DNA from 2 places in the Vibrio sp. JZG10 genome. Region 1 is predicted to be linked to the other one. Evidence: riboswitches for the same ligand, from Rfam matches in the RefSeq annotation. Region 1 holds a riboswitch; the other holds the start of a gene.
What was found. Region 1 has a riboswitch for lysine ahead of tet(35) (tetracycline efflux Na+/H+ antiporter family transporter Tet(35)). Riboswitches for the same ligand answer to the same signal wherever they lie in the genome.
Positions count from the first base shown of each region.

Region 2: another riboswitch for lysine. It lies ahead of lysC (lysine-sensitive aspartokinase 3); the one in region 1 lies ahead of tet(35) (tetracycline efflux Na+/H+ antiporter family transporter Tet(35)).

Region 1 is NZ_JBSUGE010000001.1:467,928-483,614, reverse strand. Features, by position in the region: gene ACWYVB_RS02190 (class I SAM-dependent methyltransferase) at 1-1,169, shown strand, start outside; gene ACWYVB_RS02185 (DUF2878 domain-containing protein) at 1,176-1,688, shown strand; gene ACWYVB_RS02180 (chalcone isomerase family protein) at 1,648-2,241, shown strand; gene ACWYVB_RS02175 (DUF3833 domain-containing protein) at 2,241-2,774, shown strand; gene purB (adenylosuccinate lyase) at 2,891-4,261, opposite strand; gene hflD (high frequency lysogenization protein HflD) at 4,409-5,026, opposite strand; gene mnmA (tRNA 2-thiouridine(34) synthase MnmA) at 5,037-6,161, opposite strand; gene ACWYVB_RS02155 (hypothetical protein) at 6,350-6,619, shown strand; gene ACWYVB_RS02150 (inosine/guanosine kinase) at 6,737-8,041, shown strand; gene ACWYVB_RS02145 (H-NS family histone-like protein) at 8,169-8,576, opposite strand; lysine riboswitch at 9,159-9,341, shown strand; gene tet(35) (tetracycline efflux Na+/H+ antiporter family transporter Tet(35)) at 9,451-11,052, shown strand; gene ACWYVB_RS02135 (sigma-54 interaction domain-containing protein) at 11,379-12,332, opposite strand; His leader region at 12,698-12,835, shown strand; gene hisG (ATP phosphoribosyltransferase) at 12,889-13,785, shown strand; gene hisD (histidinol dehydrogenase) at 13,791-15,083, shown strand; gene hisC (histidinol-phosphate transaminase) at 15,102-15,687, shown strand, end outside.
Region 2 is NZ_JBSUGE010000020.1:1,283-16,969, reverse strand. Features, by position in the region: gene csrD (RNase E specificity factor CsrD) at 1-506, opposite strand, end outside; gene ACWYVB_RS19165 (single-stranded DNA-binding protein) at 749-1,291, opposite strand; gene ACWYVB_RS19160 (LuxR C-terminal-related transcriptional regulator) at 1,569-2,213, shown strand; gene galU (UTP--glucose-1-phosphate uridylyltransferase GalU) at 2,372-3,244, shown strand; gene uvrA (excinuclease ABC subunit UvrA) at 3,394-6,216, shown strand; gene ACWYVB_RS19145 (PglL family O-oligosaccharyltransferase) at 6,284-8,065, shown strand; gene ACWYVB_RS19140 (pyridoxal-phosphate-dependent aminotransferase family protein) at 8,125-9,246, opposite strand; lysine riboswitch at 9,467-9,645, shown strand; gene lysC (lysine-sensitive aspartokinase 3) at 9,747-11,099, shown strand; gene metH (methionine synthase) at 11,186-14,866, opposite strand; gene ACWYVB_RS19125 (cation:proton antiporter) at 15,058-15,687, shown strand, end outside.

The sequences.
Region 1 (15,687 bases):
AAATGGAAATCGGCTGCTTAACTGTTATTGAAAGCTTTAAGACGGAAACGAAAGAAAGAAGCGAGCGCTTTAATGCGCCCAACGGTGAATACAGCGGTCAGCCTGTTGTGGCGACGATTGAAGTAAAGCATCCTGGCTTTTACTCGCGAATCTTGCAAGGTGGCAGCATTGCGGCGGGTGAGGCTTATATGGATGGTTGGTGGGACAGCCCGGATCTAACCTCGTTAATGAAACTTATGGCTCTTAATATGCGCGCGCTAGATAAACTTGAAGAGAAAGGAAGTTGGCTAACTAAAATACTGTACAAGTTCAGTCATTGGACCAACCGCAATTCTCAAGAGAACTCTCGTAAAAACATTCATGCGCATTACGACTTGGGCAACAATTTGTACGAGTCATTTTTAGACGACAACATGCTGTACTCATCGGCCTTATATGTGCAAGACAACGATACTTTGGAACAAGCGCAAATCAACAAAATGGATCGTTTGTGCCAGCAGCTTGAGCTTCAACCATCCGATCGAGTGATTGAGATCGGTACAGGGTGGGGGGCTATGGCCATTTACATGGCAGAGCAATATGGTTGTCATGTAACGACAACGACGATTTCTGAAGAGCAGCATGCTTACGCTGAACAAAAAATTAGAGAGCGAAATTTGGGTGACAAGATCACTCTGTTAAAACAAGACTATCGAGACCTTTCGGGTCACTACGATAAGTTAGTCTCGATAGAAATGATCGAAGCGGTTGGAAAACAATTTTTGCCTTCCTACATCAAGCAATGCCAATCATTACTCAAGCCGGGTGGTTTAATGGCAATTCAAGCCATCACTATCGCTGACCAGCGTTATGATTACTACAGTAACAACGTTGACTTTATCCAGAAATACATTTTTCCAGGTGGTTTTTTACCTTCGGTTACATCTTTAACTCAAGCTGCGACCAAATACAGTGACTTGGTGGTGAGAGACTTATTTGATATTGGTCTGGACTATTCGAAAACCTTGAGCGAGTGGCACTCTAGATTTAATCAAGCTGAAGAGCACGTACGCTCTCTCGGTTATGACGACCGCTTTGTCCGCATGTGGCGCTATTACCTGAGCTATTGTGAAGGCGGCTTTTTAGCTCGAAGTATCAGTGCCGTTCACATGACATTCCAGCGACCTTAAACCGTTATGAAGTTGCTGATTGCCTCTACATGGTTCCAGCTCTGTTGGTTCTCTGCAGTGCTTGGGACCTATCAATGGCAGTGGCTAACACTGATCTTAACATTTATTACTCTTGTCTATTGTTGGAGGACGGACGCTTCTGCCTTGAAGCACATCGCGAGTATCGTTTTGGCGGGTGTAGTGCTCGATACGCTCAATCAACAGTTTTCTGTTTTTGTCTTTCCAACACAATGGTTACCCATTTGGTTGTTGTGCCTTTGGGTTCTGTTCTCTTGGTATGCCTATCAGCTCAAGCCTGTTTTGTACCGTTTCCCAAAAATCTACGTATCAATTGTAGGTGGCGTTGGAGGAACCGTCAGTTACTACGCCGGTTACAAGCTCCAAGTCGTTGAATATGGATTTAATACCAGCGTTACATTGGTCATTCTATTTGCTGAATGGTTTGCCATGACGCTTTTGATACTCAAGGTATACGGATATGAAAAGCTTGAAGAGAGATTTAACCCAGAGGCTGATTAAGGTAGTTGCTTCTCTAGTAGTTATGGGCTCCTTTGCTCTACAAGCTCAACCAGTTGGAAACAGTGAAAACGCAGATAAGATGTCGAGTTGGGAGGGGTGGAAAACTGTCGGTGAGGCACAACTCACATGGTTCATCTTCGATATATATCAGTCTCGACTAAAAGCACCCGATGGAAAGTTCATTGTAAATGGCGATGTATCACCACACCCTCTGGCATTGGAAATTAACTATCAAAGAGACATCAGCAAGCAGCAGTTGCTTGATGTAACTGATGAGCAATGGGCAAAACTTGGTTTTACTGAATCATATCGAAAAAGTTGGATCAGTGAACTAAACCGTATGCTCCCTGATATAAAAAAAGGGGATGAGCTTACTTACTTAACCGATGGTAAAACTGGTCAGCTTCTTTACCGACAAGCTGGCATTGCACAAATCAAGACAGTCGGCTTCGTTCAAGATGAGCGAATGAACGATGCGTTTTTGTCTATATGGTTGTCACCTAATACAGAGTTCCCAAAACTTCGAAAACAATTAATAGGGCAGGTTAGATAGTGCTTAAACGAATTTTAAAATCAGTCGCCTTGGCCGCTGCGGCCTTACTTTCAGCATGCTCAGCAGATATCGATAATTATCAATCTTCTACACCGACTTTTGATTTATTCGGCTATTTTGAAGGCGATACAAAGGCGTGGGGGATGGTCCAAGATTACACTGAACAACAAACTCGTCGTTTTGAAGTCGACATAGTGGGTACTGTGGAAGGTAACACGTTGACGCTGGTGGAAGACTTTGTGTTTGATGATGGAGAGGTTGACCAGCGAATTTGGGTTATTACCAAATTAGAAGATGGACGCTATGAAGGTAAAGCAGAGGATATTATTGGTGTAGCAACAGGGGCTGAGCAAGGCAATGCGTTGCAGTGGCGGTATGACTTTGAGTTGCAAATGGATGACTCAACAGTAACGGTCGCTTTTGATGATTGGCTTTATCGTCAGGACGAGAAGCATGTTTTCAACCTCACCAAAATTAAAAAGTTTGGTATAGAGGTCGGGACAATAACCTTATTCTTCCAAAAACAGCCATAATAGTTGGGGGATTTATCCTCTTGCATTACTACCAAATAACCGAAATTATTTCTTCCTAACTAAAAAGGTTGACGCTTTCACGTCAACCTTTTCAATTGCAGATCATCAAGGTGTGATTACAGCTTATCTGTCAGCTCAACCGCTTGACCAATGTAGTTCGCTGGCGTCATCTCTTTCAGACGTGCTTTCTCGTGTTCTGGAAGCTCAAGACTGTCGATGAAGTTGCGCATTGCTTCGCCGTCTACACGCTTACCACGAGTTAGCTCTTTTAGCTTCTCGTATGGCTTCTCGATGCCGTAACGACGCATTACTGTTTGTACTGGCTCAGCGAGTACTTCCCAGTTTTTATCTAGTTCAGCAAGAAGCGCTTCACGGTTTACTTCTAGCTTGCTGATGCCTTTAAGCGTAGAAGTGTACGCGATAATAGCGTAGCCAACACCAACACCAAGGTTACGTAGAACTGTTGAGTCAGTTAGGTCACGTTGCCAACGAGAGATAGGCAGCTTTTGTGCTAGGTGGCCGAATACTGCGTTCGCAAGACCTAGGTTACCTTCAGAGTTTTCAAAGTCGATTGGGTTAACTTTGTGCGGCATTGTTGAAGAACCAATCTCACCAGCAATGGTTTTTTGCTTAAAGTGGCCTAATGCAATGTAACCCCAAACGTCACGATCGAAGTCAATCAGAATAGTGTTGAAACGAGCGATAGCGTCGAACAGCTCAGCGATGTAATCATGCGGCTCGATTTGTGTTGTGTAAGGGTTCCAAGTTACGCCTAGAGACTCTGTAATGAATTCTTCAGAGAACTTGTGCCAATCTAGCTCTGGGTAAGCAGAAAGGTGTGCATTGTAGTTACCTACAGCGCCGTTGATTTTCGCTAGGATCTCAACGTTTTCGATTTGCTTGAATTGACGCTCCATACGGTACGCCACGTTTGCCATTTCTTTACCCATTGTAGATGGAGAAGCAGGCTGGCCGTGTGTACGAGATAGAAGAGGAATGTCGCGGTATTCAACTGCGAGTGCTTTGATAGCGTCAATTAGGTTACGCATTTCTGGAAGAATCACTTGCTCACGTGCTTCTTTTAGCATTAACGCATGAGAGGTGTTATTGATGTCTTCAGAAGTACATGCAAAGTGGAAGAACTCATTAACAGCGTGCAGTTCAGGAACGTCTGCTACTTTCTCTTTTAAGAAGTACTCAACCGCTTTAACGTCGTGGTTAGTTGTACGCTCGATTTCTTTAATACGGCGTGCATCTTCTTCAGAGAAGTTAGCAGCAAGGTCGTCTAGGAATTGGTTAGCTTCTGCGCTGAATGCTGGCACTTCTGCAATTTCAGCAGTAGCCGCTAGCTTCTGTAGCCAACGAATTTCTACGATAGTACGGTATTTTAGTAGACCGTACTCGCTGAAAATTTCGCGTAACGCAATCGTCTTACTTCCGTAACGGCCGTCTACTGGTGAAACAGCAGTCAATGCTGACAGTTCCATGATGTTCTCCTGAATTGGGTTTCTAAATTTCGTGAGCGTTATACCAATAACTGTGGCAATTGTCACGAATATTGCGCAAACGTTTGCGCGGGATTTGTTTTATTCGAAAAAAAGTAGCTCGCGATAAACGCGAGCTAGCAGAGTATTCTACATTCTGGCTAACAGGATTTGAGCCTGTTCGACCATTTTCTTTCGGCCAAAAATTAGATGACGACGTTTACCGCCTACTTGGCGCCACAGAACAGCACTACGAATACCAGATAGCAGTAGAGCACGGACTTTGTGTTGGCTTGCCGTTTGTTGCAGTACAGAAGGCGTGCCTGTTACTTGAATGCGTGGTCCAATAGGGCTAACAACATCCAAGTAGATGCTTGCTAAATTGCTGATCATTTGATCATCTAGCAGTTCAAAATGCTCTGACTGGCGCTTGGCCATCTGGATACGGTCACCAAGCTGGGACATGGCATCGTTGCGAGCGCTTAACTTACGTTCTAGCGCCATTAAGCTAATGATGTAACGAGTGATCTCACTGCCTGATGGGGTGCTATCAATCCCTTTAACCAGACACTCCAGACCGAGCTTTAGATCGGCTTCGCGACCGAATACGCCAACGGTGTTAGCAGGGTTTGTGTTCAAAATAGCGTTGATTGATGTTTCAAAAGCATCTTGATCACAATGCCCGTTTCTCGCAACTTGTTGAACCAAAGCGACAGCTTGGCAAATACCAGCGAAAGCGATAGTACGGTCATAAAGTGTATTCGCCACGTAACGACTCCTAAGCTTGAGAATATTTAATGCGTTGCTCGATGATGCCGCCACCTAGACATACGTCATCTTTATAAAACACTGCTGATTGACCAGGCGTCACTGCAATTTGTGGTTCATCAAAGATCACTTTAATGTTTTCATCATCGATCGGGATGATTGTACAAGGAATATCTTCCTGACGGTAACGAGTTTTCACTGTGCACTTCATAACATCGCGAATTGGCTCACGATCTACCCAGTGAAGTTGTGACGCAAGTAGACCTTCTGATTTTAGCATCGGGTGGTCTTTACCTTGGACTGCGATTAGCACGTTACGCTCTAGGTCTTTTTCACCAACAAACCACGGCTCTTCGTTACCACCGCCGCCTTTACGGCCACCGATGTGTAGACCTTTACGCTGACCTAGTGTGTGGTACATCAAACCTTGGTGTTGACCGATCACTTCGCCTTCTGGCGTTTCGATATTACCAGGCTGAGCAGGAAGGTAACGACCGAGAAAGTCGGTAAATTTACGCTCACCGATGAAACAAATACCTGTCGAGTCTTTCTTCTTCGCTGTTACTAAACCTTGCTCTTCCGCAATACGGCGTACTTCAGGTTTCTCTAAATCACCAACAGGGAAGAGGCTACGGCCAATTTGTTCGTGGCTTAGTGTATATAGAAAGTAGCTCTGGTCTTTGTTGCCATCTAGGCCACGCAACATCGCTGGTTTCTCACCGTTATCCGGGAAAGAGCGACGTACGTAGTGACCCATTGCAATGTAGTCAGCATCAAGCACTTCATCAGCGAATTCTAGGAATGCTTTGAACTTAATTTCTTTGTTACAAAGAATGTCAGGGTTCGGTGTACGACCCGCTTTGTATTCTGCAAGGAAGTACTCAAATACGTTATCCCAGTATTCGGCAGCAAAGTTGATGGTGTGTAGATGAATGCCTAGCTTGTCACATACTGCCTGAGCATCAGCAAGATCTTCTGCTGCTGTACAATATTCTTCGTTGTCATCTTCTTCCCAGTTCTTCATGAACAGGCCTTCTACTTGGTAGCCTTGTTGCTTGAGAAGATACGCAGAAACAGATGAATCAACGCCGCCGGACATACCGACGATGACTTTCTTTTGGCTGTTATCAGACATTACTAAACACCACTTAAATAAACGGGATGCAGATTCTATCAGAATCCACAGACCGGTGACAGATCCGAGATCGAAATCACAATTCGTTTCGCTGCATTTTTCTTCAACAGAAATTCGAACGGGCAATTTCGCAAGTATAGAAGAGGTATATATGGCATAGTTGGCAAAAATCCAAGAGGAAAGTCCAAATGACCGAAGAAAACCAGTTTATGCAAGAAGCCGAGTTGATTGAAATTGTTGAAAACCAACTTGAGGACGGCAATCCATTAAAAGTTAAAGAGACGCTAATGCGCTTAATGATGACAGGGACACCTAGAGAAGAAGCGGTTGCAATGATGGCATGTGCCATGTCGATTGAAATTTTCGATGTGATGAAAAATGAAGGTGAGTTCAACCTAAAGCGTTACTGCGAGCACCTTGAGCAACTGCCAGATCTAAGTTTTATGGAAGGTGAATAAGGAGTCTAGAAGAAAAAAGTGGCTAGCAAACGTTTGCTATAATTGCTTTTATTGCCGCTTTATTATTAGCGGTATAGAATCCGTTCTCCTTTTCATCCCCTTACTCAGACTGACAATATGAAATTTCCTGGACAACGCAAATCGAAGCACTATTTTCCTGTTCATGCTCGTGACCCGCTGGTGAGCCAAGCACAAGAAAGCAAGAAGATGACGCGCACTCACATCATTGGTATTGACCAAACTTTGGTTGATATTGAAGCTAAAGTTACAACGGATGTGATTGAAAAGTACGGTCTGAGTAAAGGTCACTCTTTGGTTATTGATGACGAAAGAGCAGAAGAGTTGTACCAGCAACTTAAAGAAGAGAACTTAATTACCAATGAGTATGCGGGTGGCACAATTGGTAACACGCTACACAACTACTCTGTGCTAGCAGATGATCGCTCTACGCTGCTTGGAGTGATGAGCCAGGATATCAAAATTGGCAGCTATGGCTACCGTTACCTTTGTAATACATCAAGCCGCATGGACTTGAACTACCTACAAGGTGTTGATGGCGCTATCGGTCGTTGTTTCGCTCTTATTACAGAAGATGGTGAACGTACTTTTGCGATCAGTGAAGGGCAAATGAACCAACTGCATCCTGATAGCATTCCAGAAAAAATCTTTAAAAATGCATCGGCGCTTGTACTAACGTCATATTTAGTACGTTGTAAAGAAGGCGACCCAATGCCTGAAGCAACAATGAAAGCGATTGAGTACGCGAAAAAGAATGATGTACCTGTTGTTCTGACTCTTGGGACTAAGTTCGTTATTCAAGATGACCCGAAATATTGGCAAGAATTCATTCGAGATAACGTTTCAGTCGTTGCGATGAATGAAGATGAAGCAGAAGCACTGACGGGTGAGTCAGACCCACTTGCTGCATCTGATAAAACACTGGAGTGGGCAGATCTAGTATTGTGCACCGCGGGGCCTGTAGGCCTATTTATGGCGGGTTATACGGAAGACAGCGCGAAGCGCGAAACTTCTTTACCATTACTTCCGGGGTCAATCGCTGAATTTAATCGCTATGAATTTAGTCGTCCGGCGAAAAAAGATACATGTGAAACACCAATAAAAGTGTACTCACATATCTCGCCATATATGGGTGGTCCAGAAAAAATCAAGAATACCAATGGTGCAGGTGATGCTGCGTTATCTGCTGTTCTTCATGATATGGCGGCAAACAAATACCATAAAGAAAATGTGCCTAATTCAAGCAAGCACAGTAACGAATATTTAACTTACTCTTCTTTTTCTCAAGTATGTAAATACGCAAACCGTGCGAGCTACGAAGTTCTCGTGCAACATTCTCCACGTTTGTCACGTGGGCTTCCTGAGCGAGAAGATAGCCTAGAAGAAGCATACTGGGAACGTTAATACACAGTAGTTTAATTAACCATTCTATAACTAAAGTAAAAGGCGCATTAAAAAATGCGCCTTTTTTATTTGGATCATTACAAATAAAAAAGGCTCCCAATAGGAGCCTTTTAAAAATAGCGCGAATTTAGATCAGGAAATCATCCAGAGATTTACCTGCATCAAGTTGCTCTTGAATTGCAGAAGGTGTACGACCTTGGCCTGTCCAAGTCTTCTCATTACCGTTTGAGTCTGTGTATTTGTATTTAGCTGGACGAGGTGCACGCTTCGCTTTGCCTTTCGTCTTAGTTTCGCCAGATAGCGCAGTAATAAGCGCTTCTACGTCAATACCGTCTTGAGCAATTTTCTCTGCGATCTCTGCTAGCTTAGCTTCTTGCTCAGCTTGTGCTGCACGTTCTGCTTCTTCTGCTTCACGACGCTCTTCTACGACAGTAGTTAGTTTATCTAGAGCTTCTTCCAATTGTTCTAGAGTCAGCTCACGAGAAAATGCACGAAGGCTACGGATATTTAGAAGGGTTTTAGTCAGCTCTGACATAACGATTCCTATTAAAAGGTTAATGTGTTGGGCACTTTTTATCGTTACGATTAAATAATGCCAATCTATAAATAAACAAAGAGTCCTTATATTTAACTTTATCTTTTCCTTATGTGCAAATACTAAATCAAGATTTTGTTTAAATTTAGCTATTTTTTTAAAGCAATAAATATTATTACACTCGAAATAAATCTTATTAGATGAGAATTGAAATCAACACTCGTTATTGTATAGAGATAGAGCCAGCTTGGTTTTTATAAAAAAAGTTGAGTTATTACTTAAAAATATGAAGCGTCCATCTTTGATGGAGTGTCATATATCCTTAATTTATTGATACAAGATAAACCATGATATTTTTAAGGTAGTAATAATGTTTCATAAATAACAAAATTGATGTGATTTCAGTTGCACAAAACTAACTTGAAGTAGACAAGGTTTATAAATTATCTCAGTCATTATTTATTTGTTTAATTTAGTTTGATGTGTTGCATTGACTCTCATCATAAGTACAATGGCTGCTACCTGATGCAATATTGCAGACAATTTGTTGTTAATTTGTACAGTTAGTGGTTAATTGTTTGTTGTTGCCGTAGAGGCGCGGTCTCGAAGAGTAGCTATTATTGGGGTGATGCCAATGAATAATAGTGGAAGGCGAAGATTGCCGAAGTAAGTAACTCATCAAAGTTACTTGCTGGGGTTGTATCTGAAAGGAACAACACTGCCATAGTATATATTCACATTAAACTATGGAGCGCTACTGTAGGGTTGGGTGGAGTGTTCGCTTCCCTGTCGCTAAGTTCAACATGAGCACGTATCGTATGCTACGTGACTTGTCTGCAGTAGATCTCTAGCCAAACTTTGGTTTTTGAAGATCATGAATTTAATAGATTTTTCTAGTTCTCCTGTTTCATTATTGCCACCTATTGTCGCTTTGACTTTGGCGATTCTGACTCGACGTGTATTAGTTTCCTTAGGTGTAGGTATCGTGCTGGGTGCGGTTCTACTTAATAGCTGGTCTATCGGTGATACCGTTAGTTACGTGAGTTCTCAAGTTTCTTCTGTCTTTATTGAAGATGGCGGAATTAACACTTGGAACATGAGCATTGTTGGTTTCCTAATCTTATTAGGTATGACAACTGCATTATTAACGCTATCTGGTGGTACTCGTGCATTTGCCGAATGGGCACAATCTCGAGTGAAGAGTAAACGCGGCTCCAAACTTCTTGCTGCCTTTTTAGGCGTATTCATTTTTGTCGACGATTACTTTAACAGCCTTGCTGTTGGTGCCATTTCTCGTCCAGTAACCGACCGTTTTTATGTGTCTCGCGCGAAGCTTGCATACATTCTAGACTCAACTGCTGCACCGATGTGTGTAATCATGCCTGCTTCTAGCTGGGGTGCTTACATTATTACGATTATCGGCGGTATCTTAGTCTCACATGGGATCACTGAGTATTCGGCTCTTGGCGCGTACGTTCGTCTTATTCCAATGAACTTCTATGCAGTTTTTGCACTGCTTATGGTGTTTGCTGTGGCGTGGTTTGGCCTCGATATCGGTAAGATGCGTGAGCATGAAATCTCTGCGTCTCAAGGCCGCGGTTTTGATAAAGACAAAGAAAACGACTCTCAAGAAGCGCATGATCTAAACGAAGAGCTAGATATCCGTGAGAGCGAAAAGGGTAAAGTGTCAGACTTGGTACTTCCTATCGTGACGCTGATTATTGCGACTATCGCTTCTATGCTTTACACGGGTGGCCAAGCATTGGCTGCTGACGGCAAAGAGTTTGCGCTTCTAGGTGCGTTTGAAAATACAGATGTAGGTACATCACTAATCTACGGTAGCTTGCTTGGCTTAGCAGTTGCACTGTTTACTGTTGTGAAGCAAGGTCTTCCAATAGGTGAAATTGCACGCACACTTTGGATTGGTGCGAAGTCTATGTTTGGCGCGATTCTAATCCTGGTATTTGCCTGGACTATCGGTTCGGTTATCGGTGACATGAAGACGGGTTCTTACCTTTCTACAATGGCTCAGGGCAATATCAATCCACATTGGCTACCAGTTATCCTATTCTTGTTGTCTGGTCTAATGGCATTTTCAACAGGTACTTCTTGGGGTACGTTCGGCATTATGCTTCCAATCGCGGGTGATATGGCTGGTGCAACCGATCTTGCGCTAATGCTCCCAATGCTAAGTGCAGTTTTAGCCGGTGCCGTTTTTGGTGACCATTGTTCACCTATCTCCGATACCACTATTCTGTCGTCGACTGGTGCACGTTGTAATCATATTGATCACGTATCGACCCAGTTGCCTTATGCATTGTCCGTGGCGCTAGTTTCCTGTGTTGGCTTCATTACTTTGGGGATGACTGCGTCAATTGCATTCTCATTCATCGCTGCATCAATCACATTTATTATTGTATGTGGAGCACTTTCTTGGTTGTCGAAGTCTAAAATGGCATCGTGCCAAAATGTCTAGTACAGCTCAGTATTTTTAATAAAGAGGAAGCTCCGCTAAATTTAGCGGAGCTTTTTTTTAACGCGATTTAGGTGAGGGGGGCAATCGCGTTTTTGGGGATAATCGTTTCGTGTTAAAAGCGAGCTATTTGTGTTCTGAGCACTCCTTTCTGTGCTGTGATAGAAAATCTATCAACCGACTTCTTCTTAGCTCTAAGCAAAGACTATGCCTAGTTTAAGTTGTTGATTTTAAAGGCGGTAATATCAAGAGGTTTATGATGAGGGGCTAAGTAAATGATATATGATGAGTTGTCTGTTACACAGTGTCACGTTACACCTGTACAGCAACTAAACATTTAAGTTGTATTTCTTTATTAGACGATAAAGCGTTGTTCTTGAAATACCAAGATGACGTGCAGCCGCACTCATATTGTGCTTATTTTCTTCGATAGCTTGCAGTAGGTAGTCGAGATCAATTTGGTCCACTGAAGGGAGTAATTGCCTTTCATTATTATCAAGGCCCAAGTCGGCGACGAGAAGCGTGTGATCTTCACACATGACAATCGCTCGTTGGATTACATTTCGCAGTTCTCTTACGTTACCTGGCCAACGATGCTTGAGGAGCTTGGCTTTGACTTTATCCGACATTTTTTGTACCTGACCATGAGACAAATCTGTTAAGAAGTGTTCTGATAACATAAGGATATCTTTCCCACGCTTTCTCAGTGGAGGAATAGTTAATGGCAAGATATTAAGCCGATAGAATAAATCTTCACGGAATCCACCTTGTACAACCTCATTTTTCAAATCCACGTGGCTCGCAGCAATGACTCTACAGTCCACGTCAATGAATTTATCAGCGCCGACTTTATGGATTTGCTTACTCTCTAAAAAGTGCAGAAGGTGGATTTGTAGATCCGGCGGCATATCACCAATCTCATCTAGGAATAGGGTACCTTTATGCGCTTTTTGAATAAAACCGATACGATCTGAAATCGCTCCTGTAAATGCTCCTTTTTCGTGACCGAAAAGTTCGGACGCAATAAGACCACTTGGAATTGCGCCGCAGTTAACTTCAACAAAAGGTGCCGAGTGTCTGTTCGACAACTGATGAATAAGACGAGCACAGAGACCTTTGCCCACCCCTGTTTCACCCTGAATGAGTACTTCAGCATCACATTGAGCGTACTTTTGGATTGCCGTGCGAAGTTCTTGGATACATGCACTATTGCCGATTAATGGGTATAGTGTTGTATCGCTGAAATCCACAGCTTGTTTGTTACTACCGTTACGCAGTTTCATGGTTAATCACTATTTTTTGCCCCACTAAAATAATAGTTTTGAATGAGTCGTCTCAAACGTGAGTGGATGTCTCTTTATTGAGAATGATGTCAATTACTAAGGGCGGTGAGATCTAAATAGTTGTTTTGATGAAAATTCATACTATTCTTCTTTTTCTTTAAGAATAGGGTTGAATAGAAACCTAATTTCTACCAAGATACTCAACTGAAGTTAAATTTAAATCCTTTGAAATCAAGTGATTATAAAAAACAGCTAGAAAATGTTAAATTCAGTATTGAAAAATATAGAATCCTTGGTTAGTGTGGTTACTAACGAAGCAACTCAATAGAGCCTTAAATAAGTATGCGTAATTTTGTAATGAACATTCATCACCATCATCACCCAATCTAGTCTTTCGGGCGATGTACGCATACCCGGGAGGCAGGAAACTCCCGGAGGTGAAATCAAAGTAAAAGCAGATTTTAAACCCTCGGGAGACTCCAATCTCTCGAGGGTTTTTTAGTTTTATTAATTCAAAAATTACTTAGATATCAAAATCTTGCACAGGGAAAAAGCAATGCAAACACAACGCTTAAGAATCGCAATTCAGAAAAAAGGTCGCCTTAGCAAAGAGAGCCAAGCTCTGCTAAAACAGTGCGGCGTAAAATTTAATGTAATGGGTGAGCGTTTAGTGGTTCACTCGGAGAACATGCCAATTGATTTGCTTTTGGTTCGTGACGATGACATCCCTGGCTTGATCATGGATGGTGTTGTTGACTTAGGTTTCATTGGTGAAAATGAATTGGAAGAAGTTCGTCTAGATCGTAAAGCTCTGGGTGAACCATGTGAGTTTGTACAACTTCGTCGACTTGACTTTGGCGGTTGTCGCTTGTCTATCGCTATCGACAAGGATGAAGAGTACAACGGTCCACAAGACTTAGCCGGTAAGCGTATTGCCACAACTTACCCTCAACTCCTAAAAGCTTACATGGATGAAGCAGGCGTTCCATTCTCCACATGTATGCTAACTGGCTCTGTAGAAGTTGCACCTCGCGCAGGTCTAGCTGACGCTATTGCTGATTTGGTATCGACTGGCGCAACGTTAGAAGCGAATGGCTTAAAAGAAGCGGAAGTGATCTTTAAATCTAAAGCGACGCTGATTCAACGTATCGGTGAGTTTGATGCAGACAAAACAGCACTGATTGAAAAACTACTGACTCGCATGCAAGGCGTACAACAAGCGAAAGAGTCTAAGTACATCATGCTTCACGCGCCAGCTGAAAAGCTCGATCAAATCAAAGCACTACTTCCTGGTGCTGAGGATCCTACGGTTCTTCCTCTTTCTGCAGATAAGCAGAAAATGGCTGTTCACTTAGTGAGTTCTGAAAACCTGTTCTGGGAAACCATGGAACAGCTAAAAGAGTTAGGTGCTAGCTCAATCCTAGTGCTACCAATTGAAAAAATGATGGAGTAAACATCATGAGAACAGTCGTTTGGCAATCTTTAAGTGAAGAGCAGCAAGATTCGATCTTAGAACGTCCTGCTATTGCAGAAGGTGCAAATATCACTGCAGCAGTGTCTGAGGTTATCGCTAAAGTTAGAAATGAAGGCGACTCTGCTCTCAACGAGCTGACAGAAAAGTTTGATCGCGTTAAACCTGAGTCCATTCGTGTTTCTTCTCAGGAAATTAAAGCCGCTTCAGAGCGCTTGTCTGAATCAATGAAAAATGCATTAGAGCAAGCTTATGCCAATATTTCTAAATTCCACAAAGCGCAAAAGCCACAGCCAATTAAAGTCGAAACTCAACCGGGTGTGCTTTGTGAACAGGTAACACGTCCAATTCAAAAAGTGGGTTTGTACATTCCTGGTGGTAGCGCGCCATTGCCATCGACGGTTTTGATGCTGGGCGTGCCTGCGAAAATTGCCGGCTGTCGTAAAGTTGTGCTTTGCTCTCCGCCTCCAATCGCTGACGAGATCCTTTACGTAGCAAAATTGTGTGGCATTGATGAAGTGTACAACGTCGGTGGTGGTCAAGCTGTTGCTGCAATGGCATATGGTACAGAGACCGTATCAAAAGTTGATAAGATTTTTGGCCCGGGTAACGCTTATGTGACGGAAGCAAAGCGTCAGGTGAGCAATGATTTCCGTGGCGCAGCGATTGATATGCCAGCGGGTCCTTCGGAAGTTCTTGTGATTGCGGATGAAACAGCGGACCCAGATTTTATTGCGGCGGACCTTCTAAGTCAGGCAGAGCATGGACCTGACTCTCAAGTTGTACTTGTGACGCCATCAGCCATTATTGCAGATCAGGTGACAGATGCCGTTCGTCGTCAATTGAAAGAGTTGTCTCGTTCAGAGATTGCAGAAAAAGCGCTCGCATCGAGTTTAATCATTATTGCTGAATCGATCACCCAAGCAATCTCTATTTCTAATTATTATGGTCCTGAGCACTTAATTGTTCAGACTAAGAACCCTCGCGAGCTTCTTCCTCTATTAGATAACGCAGGTTCGATCTTCCTTGGTGATTGGTCGCCTGAATCTGCAGGTGATTACGCATCGGGCACTAACCACGTTCTTCCTACTTACGGTTATACACGGACATATTCAAGCTTAGGTTTGGCTGATTTTTCTAAACGAATGACGGTTCAAGAGCTTTCAGCTGACGGTCTTAAAAATCTTGCGCCAACGGTTGTCACCATGGCTGAAGCAGAAGGTCTGGACGCCCACAAACGTGCTGTTACTATCCGTGTAGAAAAATTAGCAAGTAAGTAAGAATAAGAGAGTAAAGAGATGGAAAAGCTAGCGCGTAAACAAGTCCAACAACTAACACCTTATCTTTCGGCTCGCCGAATTGGTGGTACAGGTGACGTATGGCTGAACGCCAACGAATCGCCATTCAACAATGAATACAAAACAGACTTTGCTCGTCTTAATCGTTACAGCGAATGCCAGCCGAAAGAACTGATTTCTGCTTACGCCGCATATGCTGGAGTGAAGCCAGAACAAACGCTGACTTCTCGCGGTGCAGATGAAGGTATTGAGTTATTGATTCGTGCTTTCTGTGAACCGGGTGAAGACGCGATTTTATACTGCCCACCGACTTACGGTATGTACGCCATCAGTGCAGAAACCATCGGTGTAGAGCGCAAAACGGTGCCGCTAATGTCAGATTGGCAACTAGACCTCGCAGGTATCGAAGCGAGTCTGGATAACGTAAAACTGGTTTTCGTATGCTCGCCAAACAACCCAACGGGTAACTTAGTTAAGCGTGACGATATTGTCTCTCTGCTTGAGATGACAAAAGACCGCGCAATCGTGGTCATGGACGAAGCGTACATCGATTTTTGTCCAGAAGCGTCAACAGTAGATTTACTGG
Region 2 (15,687 bases), on a different contig from region 1:
GAGCCTTCTAATTGCTCCTTAAGCCACGCAACGCCGCGCATTAAACAGAAGATGATCAAGATAACGGCAAGCGTGATCGACCAAAGCGCCTGCATTGAGTAGCTGTAACCTAAGTAAGGCGGGATCGCTTTAAAATGAATCGTGTAATCTTGATTGTGAGTCAGTTGGTATTCTGTCTCAAACAAGACTGACGCTTCCATTTGATGAGAAGTATCTTTGAAGCGATAAACAACCGCATTGTTGGTCGACAATGTCATTTCGACAATATTGGAAGCCTGCAGCATTTTCGGCATCCAGCGCTGCATAGAATAAGCAGCGTCAGGATCTTCCATCTCCTTGTCGACCACCTCTACGATCCCTTCTAAATAATGGGTGAGATATTCCTGCCCAAGACGTTTAAAAGAGAGGGTGCCACCGACAAACAAGATAAACATGGCGCAGATGACGATCATGGTGACAAAAGCCACCAGCCGTGTGCTTAACTTAAGAGTTGGGGTATACCTCATGAATACCAAATTCCTTTTTTATTCATCATATACCTTATTGAAATATTTATACTTGATAAGAGTTCATCAAACAATCGGATTCGTCTGATAGTGAGAGGCTGGAGCATAAAGAACATCACACTCATTGATAAGTTTTATTGTTACGCCTAACCTTGCTGAGATAAGCCTTTGAGATCATTAGATAGAGACAATAAAAAAGACCGCGATATTCGCGGCCTTTTCGATTCAAGCATAAGCAGAATTTAGAACGGGATATCGTCGTCAAAATCCATTGGTGGCTCATTGTACTGCTGCTGTGGTTGCTGCGGAGCCTGCTGTTGTTGCTGTTGCTGTTGCTGAGGCGCATTGTACTGCTGCTGAGCTGGTTGTTGAGGCTGACCCCATCCACCTTGCTGCTGCTGTTGACCGCCCATTGGTGCGCCGCCACCTTGACCACGACCGCCAAGCATTTGCATCACGCCGTTGAAGCCTTGAACAACGACTTCAGTTGAGTAGCGATCTTGACCGCTTTGGTCTTGCCATTTACGAGTTTGCAGTTGGCCTTCAATGTATACTTGAGAACCTTTACGCAAGTACTCACCTGCTACTTCCGCAAGTTTGCCGAACAACACAACACGGTGCCATTCCGTTTTTTCGCGCTGTTCGCCAGTCGCTTTATCACGCCATGAATCAGAAGTCGCAATAGTAATGTTTGCTACTGCACCGCCGTTCGGCATGTAACGAATTTCAGGGTCGTTACCTAGATTCCCCACCAAAATAACTTTGTTAATTCCACGGCTGGCCATGATGTGCTCCGTTTCACTCTGGATATATAAAATTTTAGCGCATTAGAATAGCACGCTTTAATGTTTTGATTAAAGTCTAATACCATTGTGATCTAATGAGTCACCTACTAGAACCCAAATCACATTTCAACTTACGCATGTAGCATTTTTGATTCGCTTTGCAGACATCGTTTCGTGAAGCTTTGAATTCGAACGCATTTATTCAGTAAAGCTATGGTTATAACCTCTCTTTAATGCCAACTTATGGCCTTTATTGAACGCTGGGAGATTTGAACACGTGAGAAAGTCGGCTTACGCAAGAAAGCTATTTCTGATCAGTATGGAAGATAATGCGCAAAAAAAGGTGGCGGCACTCGAAAAGTACATTGATATGAGCATCCCGGTGATTTCGACCGAAGCACTAATGGAAGCTAAGCCACAGCATCGTAACAAAATCCTACTGATCGACTTCAGTGAACATAAATCACTCGTTCAATCGATCAAAAACTTACCGCTGGTATGGAAGAACTTTGAAACCGTTGTGTTCAATGTCCCTAAAAGGCTGACCACGGATGAGCTTCTTTCATTTGGTCAATTAAAGGGGCTGTTCTATTCCGAAGATACGCTAGAGCAAATTGGAGAGGGATTAAAAGGCATTGTCAACGGTCAAAACTGGCTGCCGCGTAATGTAACCAGTCAACTTTTACACTATTACCGTAACGTCATTAATACTCATACTGCCCCAGCCACGGTAGACCTAACCATTCGCGAGCTGCAAGTACTGCGTTGCTTGCAAGCTGGCGCATCAAACAGCCAAATGGCCGAGGAATTATTTGTCAGTGAATTCACCATCAAATCGCACTTGTATCAGATATTCAAAAAGCTATCAGTGAAGAATCGCGTTCAGGCAATCGCGTGGGCAGATCAAAACTTAATGTCATGATGCGATGCCGCGACTCTAATGACTGAAATGACGAGTCGCTCATCTTTTTTCCGCACTGAGTCTCACACTTTTTCCTACTTTATTCATGATTCATTGACGACTCTCGTGTTAAAGTTATGCGCAGATTCTTGATAATAACGAGATAGGATATTCCCCCAATGATTAAAAAATGTCTGTTCCCTGCTGCAGGCTATGGCACTCGCTTCTTACCGGCAACGAAATCTATGCCAAAAGAGATGATGCCAGTCGTGAATAAACCGCTTATTGAATACGGCGTAGAAGAAGCAATTCAAGCTGGTATGAACGGCATGTGTATTGTGACAGGTCGTGGCAAACACTCTATCATGGACCACTTTGATAAGAACTACGAACTAGAACACCAGATTAGCGGTACCAATAAAGAAGAGCTATTGGTAGATATCCGTGAAATCATTGAATCTGCAAACTTCACTTACATCCGTCAACGCGAGATGAAAGGCTTAGGCCACGCGATTCTGACCGGGCGTGAACTGGTGGGTGACGAACCATTTGCCGTCGTTCTTGCTGATGACCTTTGTGTCAACGAAGAAGAAGGCGTGCTAGCTCAAATGGTGGCGCTATTTAAACAGTTTCGTTGTTCTATCGTTGCCGTACAAGAAGTCCCAGAAGATGAGACTCACAAATACGGCGTTATCTCTGGTGAAATGATCAAAGATGACATCTACCGCGTAGACGACATGGTAGAAAAACCTGAGAAAGGCACGGCACCAAGCAACCTTGCGATCATTGGTCGCTACATTCTGACCCCTGATATTTTCGAACTGATTGAAAACACAGAGCCAGGTAAAGGTGGTGAAATTCAAATCACTGACGCGCTGCTTAAACAAGCAAAAGCGGGCTGTGTCTTGGCTTACAAATTCAAAGGCAAACGCTTTGACTGTGGTAGTGTTGAAGGTTACATCGAAGCAACCAACTACTGTTTTGAAAACCTGTATCTAAAAGATGAAAAAGCTTCAGAGTTAGGTAAACACGCAACACAAAAAGCGGTATAAAGCATCGTCGTAGTACGAAATTATTGTTTCTAAAGCCCAGCATTATGTTGGGCTTTTATTTTTACTGTTTTTTTATCCAGTAATTTTCTTTGCACATTTCTCACACTATGTAATACTTGCCCCACTTGGTTATACATAGAGCAAAAACGATGGATAAAATAGAAGTTCGCGGTGCCCGAACCCATAACCTCAAAGACATTAATCTTACAATCCCTCGCGATAAACTGATTGTCATTACTGGACTAAGTGGCTCCGGTAAATCCTCTCTCGCTTTCGATACATTGTATGCAGAAGGCCAACGACGCTACGTAGAGTCTCTCTCTGCCTACGCTCGTCAGTTTTTGTCTCTGATGGAAAAACCCGATGTCGACCATATTGAAGGGTTATCACCCGCGATTTCTATTGAACAGAAGTCTACTTCTCATAACCCGCGTTCAACCGTCGGTACAATTACCGAAGTCTACGACTACTTGCGTCTGTTGTATGCTCGTGTAGGCGAACCACGCTGTCCAACGCACCATGCCCCTCTTGCCGCACAAACCATCAGTCAAATGGTGGACAAAGTTTTGGAGATGCCAGAAGGCAGCAAAATGATGCTGTTGGCCCCTATTGTCAAAGAGCGTAAAGGTGAGCATGTTAAAACGCTTGAGAACCTGGCGGCTCAGGGCTTTATTCGTGCGCGTATTGATGGAGAGACATGCGATCTATCTGATCCTCCAACGCTAGAGCTACATAAAAAGCACACCATTGAAGTCGTGGTAGACCGCTTTAAAGTTCGTCCAGACCTGCAACAGCGCTTAGCAGAATCTTTTGAGACAACGCTCGAATTATCAGGCGGAATTGCGGTTGTCGCGCCAATGGGTGGCGACGGTGAAGAGATTATTTTCTCCGCCAACTTCGCTTGTCCACAATGTGGTTACAGCATGCAAGAGTTAGAGCCGCGACTTTTCTCATTCAACAACCCTGCTGGTGCGTGTGGCACTTGTGATGGTTTGGGTGTGCAGCAATACTTCGATCCAAGCCGAGTAATTCAAGATGATTCATTAAGCTTGGCACAAGGTGCGATTCGCGGTTGGGATCAAAAGAACTACTACTACTTCCAAATGCTCACGTCATTGGCTGATCATTATGGTTTTGATCTCCATGCCCCTTTTAATTCTCTGCCAAAGAAAACGCAAGATGTCATTCTAAAGGGCTCAGGTCGTACTGAGATTGAGTTTAAATACATCAACGATCGTGGCGATATTCGCGTTAAGCGCCATCCATTCGAAGGTATTCTGAATACACTAGAACGTCGCTATCGTGATACAGAATCCAACTCTGTCCGTGAAGAGCTTGCGAAATACATCTCCACTAAATCTTGTTCAAGCTGTGGTGGTACTCGTCTTCGCCTTGAAGCACGTAACGTGTTTATTGCTGATACGACACTGCCTGAGATTGTTGAACTCAGCATTGCTGATGCATTGGAATTCTTCCATTCCTTGAAACTGGAGGGTCAACGCGCCCAAATCGCTGAAAAAGTGATGAAGGAAATCAACGATCGCCTGCAGTTCTTGGTTAACGTTGGTTTGAACTATCTGAACCTGTCTCGCAGCGCCGAAACGCTCTCTGGTGGTGAAGCTCAACGTATTCGCTTAGCCAGCCAAATTGGTGCGGGTCTTGTTGGTGTGATGTATGTTCTGGACGAACCTTCGATTGGTCTCCACCAGCGAGATAATGAACGCTTATTAAAAACGCTTACTCATTTGCGCGATTTGGGGAATACCGTACTCGTGGTAGAACACGATGAAGATGCTATTCGCTGTGCGGATCATGTCATAGATATCGGTCCTGGCGCTGGCGTACACGGTGGTAATGTTGTCGCGGAAGGCACCATGGAAGAGATAATCGCAAACCCGAATTCTCTGACAGGTCAGTACTTAAGTGGCGTTAAAGAAATAGCAGTACCGAAAGATCGCACGCCGCGTGATCCGAAAAAAACGGTTGAGCTCTTAGGCGCAACAGGTAATAACCTTAAGAACGTTAATCTCTCTATTCCTGTTGGGTTATTCAGCTGTATTACAGGCGTATCTGGTTCAGGTAAATCAACGCTGATTAATGATACTTTCTTTAAAATTGCCCACACCCAACTCAACGGAGCAACAACGGCTCAGCCTTCACCTTATAAGTCGATTAGAGGTTTAGAGCACTTCGATAAAGTTATCGATATCGATCAAAGCCCAATAGGTCGTACACCTCGCTCCAACCCTGCTACTTATACGGGGATCTTTACCCCAATCCGTGAACTGTTTGCAGGCACACAAGAGTCGCGTTCTCGCGGTTACAAGCCTGGACGTTTTAGCTTTAACGTACGCGGTGGTCGTTGTGAGGCCTGTCAGGGTGATGGTGTCATTAAAGTTGAAATGCATTTCCTACCAGACGTTTATGTGCCATGTGATGTATGTAAAGGTAAGCGCTACAACCGTGAAACACTTGAAGTTCGTTACAAAGGCAAAACCATTGATGAAGTGCTAGAAATGACAGTCGAAGACGCCCGAACGTTCTTTGAACCCGTACCTGCTATAGCACGTAAGCTACAGACTCTAATGGATGTTGGCTTGTCTTACATTCGCCTAGGTCAAGCGGCAACGACACTCTCCGGTGGTGAAGCACAGCGTGTGAAACTAGCGAGAGAGCTATCCAAGCGTGATACGGGAAAAACCTTGTACATTTTGGATGAACCAACAACCGGCCTGCACTTCCATGATATCCAGCAGTTGCTCACTGTATTGCACAGACTTCGCGACCACGGAAATACTGTCGTGGTGATCGAGCATAACCTAGATGTCATTAAGACTGCGGACTGGATTATCGATCTAGGGCCTGAAGGGGGACAGGGTGGCGGCGAGATAATCGCTCAAGGCACACCTGAAGATGTGTCGCAAATCGAGGGTTCGCACACAGCTCACTTCCTTAAGCCTATGTTGAAGTAGAAAAAACAGGTAAAGTACCGAGACCAGCAAGTGCTGGTCTTTTTTCATTCAAAACAACGCAATAACTATGGCTACTATACATGTAAGTGGAACAAAGCTTTCTCCCGAAAAAGTACAGGTTCCCCTCAATCGCAAGTTTCTCATTGCCTTGGCAACACTATTTGTGTTGGCAATGCACTTTTTCATGCCCAACCCCGGCGGTTCAGGACTTTCACTTTCCTTCAATGCGACAACTTGGATTGCTTTTAGCTTTGCATTAGGCATTGGGTGCTACCAACTCGCGAATAATCGAGCGCTACGTTACTCAAAATTAACCATCGGCTTGTTCATTAGTGCTCTTATCATGACGGTGCCCATTCTGTACCCAAATGCGAATAGCAGTTTGGCAGCCAACAAGCTCATTGGTCTGTGGTGTGGCGTCCTGTTTTTTATTGTCTTACAACAATTTCATTTCAGTAATAAACATCGCCAACGCCTGTTATGGTTCATTGTCCTTGCGGTTGTTATCGAAGCCATTTTTGGTCTGACACAATATCTGTATCTCAAACCAGGCAATCCGTTTGGCTACGACACGATGGCCAATCGTCCTTATGGTATTTTCCAACAGCCTAATGTAATGGCCAGTTTTCTTGCGACAGGATTGGTGATTGCCAGCTATTTACTTGCACGTCAGCCCTACAAATACGACCGTAAGTTAAGCGATGTTTATCTTCTCTATGCCGTGCCAGTTTTAACCTTACCACTAATTGTGGCGTTGGCTTCACGCACTGGTTGGTTAGCCTCGGTCATCGCCGTTTTGTTGGTCATCCCATACATGTATCGCTTTGCGACCAAAGGGCGCTTTATCCGCTGGGTTACGTCGCTTGTCACTGGGCTCGCACTCTCAGTCGTTGTCATGTATCTTGCCTTTCCTGATGGAAGTGGGTTAGCCGCAGAAAAAGTAAACATGGAGTCTCCTCGAGCGTATACTTTTCCGCAAACATTAGACATGGTGATTGAAAAGCCTTTTACTGGCTATGGATATGGCAAGTTTGAATCTGAGTACATGCTGTATACGGCTCGTCAACATGCCCTAAATGAGAATTACCCAGCTGGTTTGCCAGCCATGGATCATCCGCATAACGAGCTACTTTACTGGGGAGTAGAAGGTGGTTTGCTGCCAATACTCGGCATCTTCTTAGCGATGGCACTGGTACTGTATCGAATCTATCAAGCCAAACGCGGAACTCGTCTTGCGTTGCTGGCCTTGTTTATACCTATCGTATTGCACTCACAACTGGAATACCCTTTCTACCACTCTCTCGTACATTGGTTGATCTTCGTTATCCTGCTGTACTGGGTCGATCAGCGCGTCTCTCGTTATCGACAAGTCGGCTTTAGTAATGTGACCAAAAGCTTGCTGCGAGTCTTTAGTTTGGTACTTCCCGTTACGTTTACGTTTTACATGGTAAGCGCATTGCATACGAACTATGTATTGACGAAGTTTGAGACCACTAGGCCAACTAACCCTGATATTCTGAATCAAGTCAGTAACCCTGTAGTTTGGAAAGACAGGTTTGATTGGGATGTCTATAGCACGTTTTTAAACATTGGGCTGTACCAACAAGACGCAACCTTGATTCAGCCTTATATCGATTGGTCGCTAAAAATCATCAAAGATAAGCCTCGCCCTGCATTTTATAATAATTTGATTTTGGCCTACCAAGGCTTAGATGACTCAAGTAAAGCGGAGCAAATCAGAGCTGAAGCGCAGTTTTTGTTCCCGAAGATTGATTTCAGTGACGTCAATTACCGACCACCTTCTCAAGCAATCTCTGCCTCACCAGCACCCACTTCAGGTGCAGAGTAATAAGTACAAAAAAGCGAAGGGATGACCTTCGCTTTTCTTTATCTCATTGCGGTATAGCTTTATTCAGTGAGTGACTCTTCTAACGCTTTTAAGCACAGTGCAACGTTTTCAGGTCGAGCGCCGTAACCCATTAAGCCAATACGCCACGCTTTACCAGCTAATGCCCCGAGGCCTGCACCAATTTCTAGGTTATAGGTTTCTAGCAAGTGAGCACGAACTTTTGCTTCATCAATTCCTTCAGGCACGTAAATCGCATTTAATTGCGGCAAACGATGGGCTTCGTCCACAACAAATTCAAAGCCTAACTTTTGTAGGCCATTTTTGAGTTTTTCATGCATCAGTTGGTGACGAGCCCAAGCGTTTTCTAATCCTTCATTTTTCAGTATCAGTAAAGCTTCATGAAGCGCATACAAGCTATTAACTGGCGCCGTATGATGGTAACTACGCTTGCCTTCTCCACTCCAATACCCCAAAACTAAACTCTGATCGAGGAACCAACTCTGTACTGGTGTTGTTCTTGCTTGAATCTTTTCAATCGCGGCAGGAGAAAACGTCACTGGTGAGAGCCCTGGTACACATGACAAACATTTTTGACTGCCAGAGTAAACCGCATCCAGTTGCCATTCATCCACTTTTAACGGCACACCACCAAGTGACGTCACCGCATCAACAATAGATAATGCATTATGCTGTTTCGCCAGCTTACCCAATGCTTGAGCATCACTGACTGCACCAGTTGAGGTTTCCGCATGCACAAAAGCAAGAATTTTTGTATCTGGGTGCTGTTCGAGTGCTTGCTCGACTTTATTAATGGAAACAGGCGTCCCCCATTCATCATCGACGATAACAACTTCACCACCAGCACGGACGACATTTTCGCGCATGCGTTCACCAAATACACCGTTACGGCAGACGATCACTTTATCGCCTTTCTCGATCAAGTTTACAAAGCAGGTTTCCATCCCTGCACTACCTGGCGCTGAAACCGCAATAGTGAACTCATTGTCAGTTTGAAAGGCATACTTCAATAGCTGCTTGAGCTCATCCATCATACCGATAAACAGAGGATCAAGGTGACCTACCGTAGGACGGCTTAGTGCTTGTAACACTTGAGGATAAATATCAGAAGGACCAGGTCCCATTAAAATACGGTGAGGCGGAATAAAGCTTTGGATCGACATGTCAGCTCCTTGATTATCTTTTATCCTGAGCATTCTAAAAGTTCTATTCAATAACATGGCTCAGGTGTAGGGTTCTTCACCCTAATAGATTTTTCCTCTATCAGCAATTAGCCGTAAGTATGGAGGTCAAACCAGTGTCACAAAATCGTTAATAAAAAACACCATAAAGGTTGAAATATTGATTGACATTAAGGCCTCAAAACCGTTCAATGTTTGAGCTTTATGTAGAAGAGGAGCGCTACCCAGGTAGATGATTTGTGGAACCGCAATTCCAACACCAATCATTGAGGGGGAGTAGTGCCGAGGTAAGTCAAAGTTGCAGGATTTGACTTGTCGGTTGAATTGGGCTGAATCCCATCAACTGTCATCAGCGCAGTCTGATGAAGGGCTTCTGAGGGTAAATTTTTCAAATAGCATTCTAAATACCTCTCTTTTTGCTCTGTTCCTTTTCTCACTAAACATTGGATGTACAATTTTTTAGGAAGTCGTGGGAGAACGCAGTGAGCGCATTTAACGTAGCTAAATTCGGTGGAACCAGTGTTGCTAACTTTGAGGCAATGAGTCGTTGCGCCACCATTATCGAAAACAATCCAAATACTCGACTGGTCGTGAGCAGCGCTTGCTCTGGCGTCACCAACCTATTGGTAGAACTCGCCAACGGTGTTCAGGATCAAACGCACCGTACTGAGCTGCTGCAAAATCTGGCCAACATTCATGACGCCATTTTAACTCAGCTCGAAGACAGCACGAAAACTGCTGCCGAGGTGTATGGCATATTAGATACCGTAACCAGCCTGGCCGAGGCTGCATCTATCCAAGCTAGTGCGAAGTTAACCGATCATTTAGTCGCATGTGGCGAACTCATGTCGACGCATATTCTAACTCAGTTAATGTGTGAGCGAGGCATTCAAGCTGTGCGCTTTGATATCCGCGATGTGCTGCGTACTGATGACAACTTTGGTCGCGCGGAGCCAAACATTGAAGCAATTTCGACGCTTGCGCAAGATAAACTCGTACCACTTTGCCAACAATCCGTTGTTGTTACTCAAGGCTTCATAGGATCTGACGAAGCCGGTAATACAACAACACTAGGTCGAGGAGGCAGCGATTACAGCGCCGCCTTAATTGCTGAGAGCGTCAAAGCGGCAGGGTTAGAAATATGGACTGATGTTCCGGGCATCTACACAACAGACCCGCGAATTGCGCCAAAAGCCTCACCAATTCCCGAGATCAGCTTTAGTGAAGCTTCAGAAATGGCTAACTTTGGCGCTAAAATCCTTCACCCTTCTACGCTAGTACCCGCATTGCGCCACGACATTCCGGTATTTGTAGGGTCATCGAAAGAGCCAGAAAAAGGGGGAACTTGGATTCGCCACCAAGTCGAAAGCTCACCGTTGTTCCGTGCGCTAGCTTTGCGTTGTAACCAAACCATGGTAACGCTACGCAGCGCCAACATGTTCCACGCATACGGCTTCTTAGCAAAGGTCTTTGAGATCCTTGCAAAGCATAAGATCTCGGTCGATTTGATCACGACATCTGAAATCAGTGTATCGTTAACACTTGATCAAACCGATACATCCGGCGGCGCGCCGCAGCTGCCGCAAGCTGTACGAGAAGAGTTAGAAGAGTTATGTAAGGTAGAAGTTGAACATGACCTATGCCTCGTTGCTCTCATTGGTAACAACATGAGTGAGAGTAAAGGCTACGCGAAACAGGTTTTTGGCACGCTAGAAGACTTTAACCTACGCATGATTTGTTATGGCGCTAGCCCTCACAACTTATGCTTCTTGCTCCATGAATCGGTATCGAAACAAGCCATACAAAAACTCCACACCGAGTTGTTTGAGAAGTAAGTTCAACTCAATAAAACAAAGGGCTGCGTATCTGCAGCCCTTTGTTGTTTAAATAGTTGTTACATTTGAACGAGGTAAACATCAATTTAACCGTTAATGTTTGGCCCTAACCATTTTTCAGCCTCGATCCTATCCCACCCTTTGCGATCGGCGTAGCTCTCTAGCTGATCTTCTTGGATCTGTGCGATCGCAAAGTAACGTGAGTCAGGATGAGAGAAATACCAACCAGAGACTGACGCGCCCGGATACATTGCATAGCTGGAGGTTAGAGTCATGCCAATATTCTCTTCCACATTAAGTAGCTCCCAAAGCGGTCCTTTTTCAGTATGCTCAGGGCACGCTGGATAACCCGGCGCAGGGCGAATACCTTGGTATTTTTCACGAATGAGATCATTGTTAGATAAATCTTCATCCGCAGCATAACCCCAAATTTCTTTACGGACACGCTCATGCAAATACTCAGCAAACGCTTCGGCTAGGCGATCCGCCACCGCTTGAATCATAATTGCGTTGTAATCATCTCCCTGTGCTTTGTATTCATCAGCAAGCTCTCGTTCACCAATACCACCAGTGACAGCAAATGCCCCTATCCAATCATGTTTACCCGACTCTTTAGGTGCGATGTAGTCAGACAAACAATAGTTGAACCCTTTTGGTTTCTCAGTCTGTTGACGCAAGTTACGCAGTACTTTCACAACGTCGGTACGAGTTTCATCAGCATAAACTTCAATGTCGTCCCCCACGCTCGCAGCAGGGAATAAGCCACACATTCCACGCGCTTTTAACAGGCCTTCTCGCTCAACTCGGTCAAGTAACTCGTTGGCATCTTCGAATAAACGTTTTGCTTCTTCACCGACTTCTTCATGTTGGAAAATTGTTGGATACTTACCTACAAGTGACCAAGTCATAAAGAATGGTGTCCAATCAATGTATTGACGTAACGTGGCAACATCAAAATCATCGAAGATATGAATACCAGGCTTAACAGGCACTGGAGGGGTGTAAGTTTCCCAATCGATCGCAACTTTATTCGCTCGAGCCGCTTCTAATGTCACTGGTTTGGTTCTCGGTTTCTTTCGATTATGTTGATCACGTACTCGTTCGTAATCAGCTTCAAGTTTTTCAACAAATTCAGGGCGACGTTCATCTGACAATAGAGAAGTACATACGCCCACTGCACGTGAGGCGTTATTCACGTAAACAACTGGATGCTTGTAATTTTGCTCAATCTTTACTGCTGTATGGGCTTTTGACGTTGTTGCGCCACCGATGAGAAGAGGTAAGTTAAAGTCGAGACGCTCCATTTCTTTTGCAACATGCACCATTTCGTCTAATGAAGGCGTGATCAACCCTGACAAACCAATAATATCGACGTTCTCTTCTTGCGCTACTTTTAAGATCTTTTCGCAAGGAACCATGACACCAAGATCGATAATTTCGTAGTTATTGCACTGCAATACAACGCCAACGATATTTTTCCCGATATCGTGTACATCACCTTTGACCGTCGCTAGCAAGATCTTACCGTTTGTTTGTCCCACCTGCTTTTCTGCATTGATGTAGGGCTCGAGATGCGCTACTGCTTGCTTCATCACTCGGGCAGATTTTACGACCTGAGGAAGGAACATTTTACCTTCACCAAACAAGTCTCCGACGACGTTCATCCCATCCATGAGTGGGCCTTCAATCACCTCTAATGGCTTTGAAGCGTTGACACGAGCCTCTTCGGTATCATCAACGATAAACTCGGTTATTCCTTTCACTAGCGCGTGCTCTAAACGCTTTTCAACAGGCCAAGTTCGCCATTCAAGTGCAGAGGCATCCTCCTCTTTACCGACTCCTTTGCCTGCATATTCCGCCGCAATATCTAACAACCTCTCAGTGGCATCATCACGACGGTTAAGAACGACATCTTCCACAGCCTCACGCAGTGTTTCAGGCACGTTGTCATAGATTTCTAACTGACCCGCATTCACAATCCCCATATCCATGCCATTCTTAAAGCAGTGGTAGAGGAATACGGCATGAATCGCTTCACGCACATAGTTATTCCCTCGGAAAGAAAATGAGACGTTAGAAACACCACCCGAGATCATCGCGTGTGGTAAATCACGTTTGATATCGCCAACGGCTTCAATGAAATCCACCGCGTAGTTATTATGCTCCTCGATACCCGTAGCAATGGCAAAAATGTTTGGGTCAAATATGATGTCTTCTGGTGGAAAGCCCACTTCATCAACGAGAATTCGGTAAGCGTTGGTACAAATTTCCACTTTGCGCTCACGTGTATCTGCTTGCCCTATCTCATCAAACGCCATCACAATCACAGCCGCACCGTAACGGCGGATCAACTTAGCTTGTTCAACGAATTTCTCTTTGCCTTCTTTGAGAGAGATCGAGTTAACAATGCCTTTGCCTTGGATGCACTTAAGACCGGCTTCAATAACCTCCCACTTGGAAGAGTCAACCATGATTGGTACTTTTGAGATTTCAGGTTCTGACGCACAAAGGTTTAAAAAGCGAACCATACAAGCTTGTGCATCCAACATGCCTTCATCCATGTTGATATCGATAATTTGAGCGCCATTTTCAACTTGTTGACGAGCCACATCGAGCGCTTCATCGTACAGCTCTTCTTTAATCAAGCGTTTAAAACGCGCAGAACCGGTTACATTAGTACGCTCACCGACATTGATAAATAAAGAGTCTTTATCAATCGCGAGCGGCTCTAAGCCAGACAAGCGACAAGCAACGGGAAGATCAGGTAATTTACGAGGGGCGATATTTTCAACCGCGAGTGCCATTTGGCGAATGTGCTCAGGAGTTGTACCACAACACCCACCAATTAAGTTTAAAAAGCCACTTTGAGCCCACTCTTTAACATGCTTAGCCATATCTTCTGGCGACAAATCGTATTCGCCGAATGCATTCGGAAGCCCAGCATTTGGGTGAGCGGAAACAAAAGATTCTGATATACGCGAGAGCTCTTCAACATAAGGACGAAGCTCATCTGGGCCCAGCGCACAGTTCAAACCAAACGAAATCGGTTTAACATGACGTAATGAGTTGTAAAACGCTTCTGTGGTTTGACCGGATAATGTCCGACCGGAAGCATCGGTAATAGTCCCCGAGATCATCACAGGTAACTCAATACCCATCTCTTCAAACACACTTTCAACAGCAAATGAACAAGCCTTAGCGTTAAGAGTATCGAAGATGGTCTCGATAAGAATAAGATCAGAACCACCTTTAATCAGCGCTCGAGTCGATTCAGAGTAAGCCTCAACTAACTCGTCGAAAGAAACATTTCGATATCCGGGGTCATTTACATCAGGAGAAATAGAACAAGTTCGGTTTGTCGGCCCTAAAACCCCTGCGACATAACGTGGTTTATCGGGTGTTTTTGCGGTCCATTCGTCTGCAACTTCACGTGCAAGCTTGGCAGCTGCAAAGTTAATTTCTTCACTTAGGCTTTCCATCTCGTAGTCAGCCATCGCAATGGTTGTTGCGTTAAACGTGTTGGTTTCGAGAATATCTGCACCCGCTTCTAAATATGCAGCGTGAATTTCCTTGATAAGTTGAGGCTGACTTAGAACCAACAGGTCGTTGTTACCTTTTAGATCACAATGCCAATCCGCAAAGCGCGTTCCTCGATAGTCTTGCTCTTCAAGTTTGTATCCCTGAATCATGGTTCCCATACCGCCATCAATCAAAAGAATACGTTGCTTCAATTGAGCTTCAATCTGTTGTCTTACGTTACTTCCCACAGTACAGCCTCATTCCTTTAGTTATCTTTCCATCCTATCACACAAACTTAAGGAGTCTAGACGTCTAAACGTGGAATTAATGATTATTTTATCTCCTTCTTAACTTACAAAATAATCGCGAAAAAATGTTTGCTATTTAAGCAGCATCAGTCGAGAATCCCATTCATAAAATGTTACAAATAGAGAGCTCTATGTCGGTCTATCATACTTTATGTTTTCTATCCGCAGCTGCAATGCTAATCGCTTTTGTAAACAGCAAGATAGGAAAGATGCAAACCACCATTGCGATTACCGCAGGTTCAATGGTGCTTTCACTTCTAATCTTAATTGCGGGCCAAAACAACTGGTTCCATCTCACCGAAATTGCGACGGAGACGGTCACAAGGATCAACTTTGAAGATTTCTTGCTCAAGGGCATTCTTGGCTTCTTACTATTTGCGGGTGGATTAGGCATCAAACTCCCGAACCTTAAAGATCAAAAGTGGGAGATCACTGTTTTAGCCCTTGGAGCCACCCTGTTTTCCACTTTCTTTATCGGGTTTGCGCTCTACGGATTCTGTCAGTTAATTGGCATCCAATTTGATTTAGTCTACTGCTTACTTTTCGGTGCACTTATATCGCCAACTGACCCAATCGCTGTACTGGCTATAGTTAAAAAGCTCGATGCTCCCAAACGTATCTCCACCCAGATTGAAGGAGAGTCGCTCTTCAATGACGGCTTCGGTTTGGTTATCTTTGTCACTCTATTTACGATTGCATTTGGTACTGAGGCACCAACTGTAGGTAGTGTCACCTTACTCTTCATCCAAGAAGCTATCGGT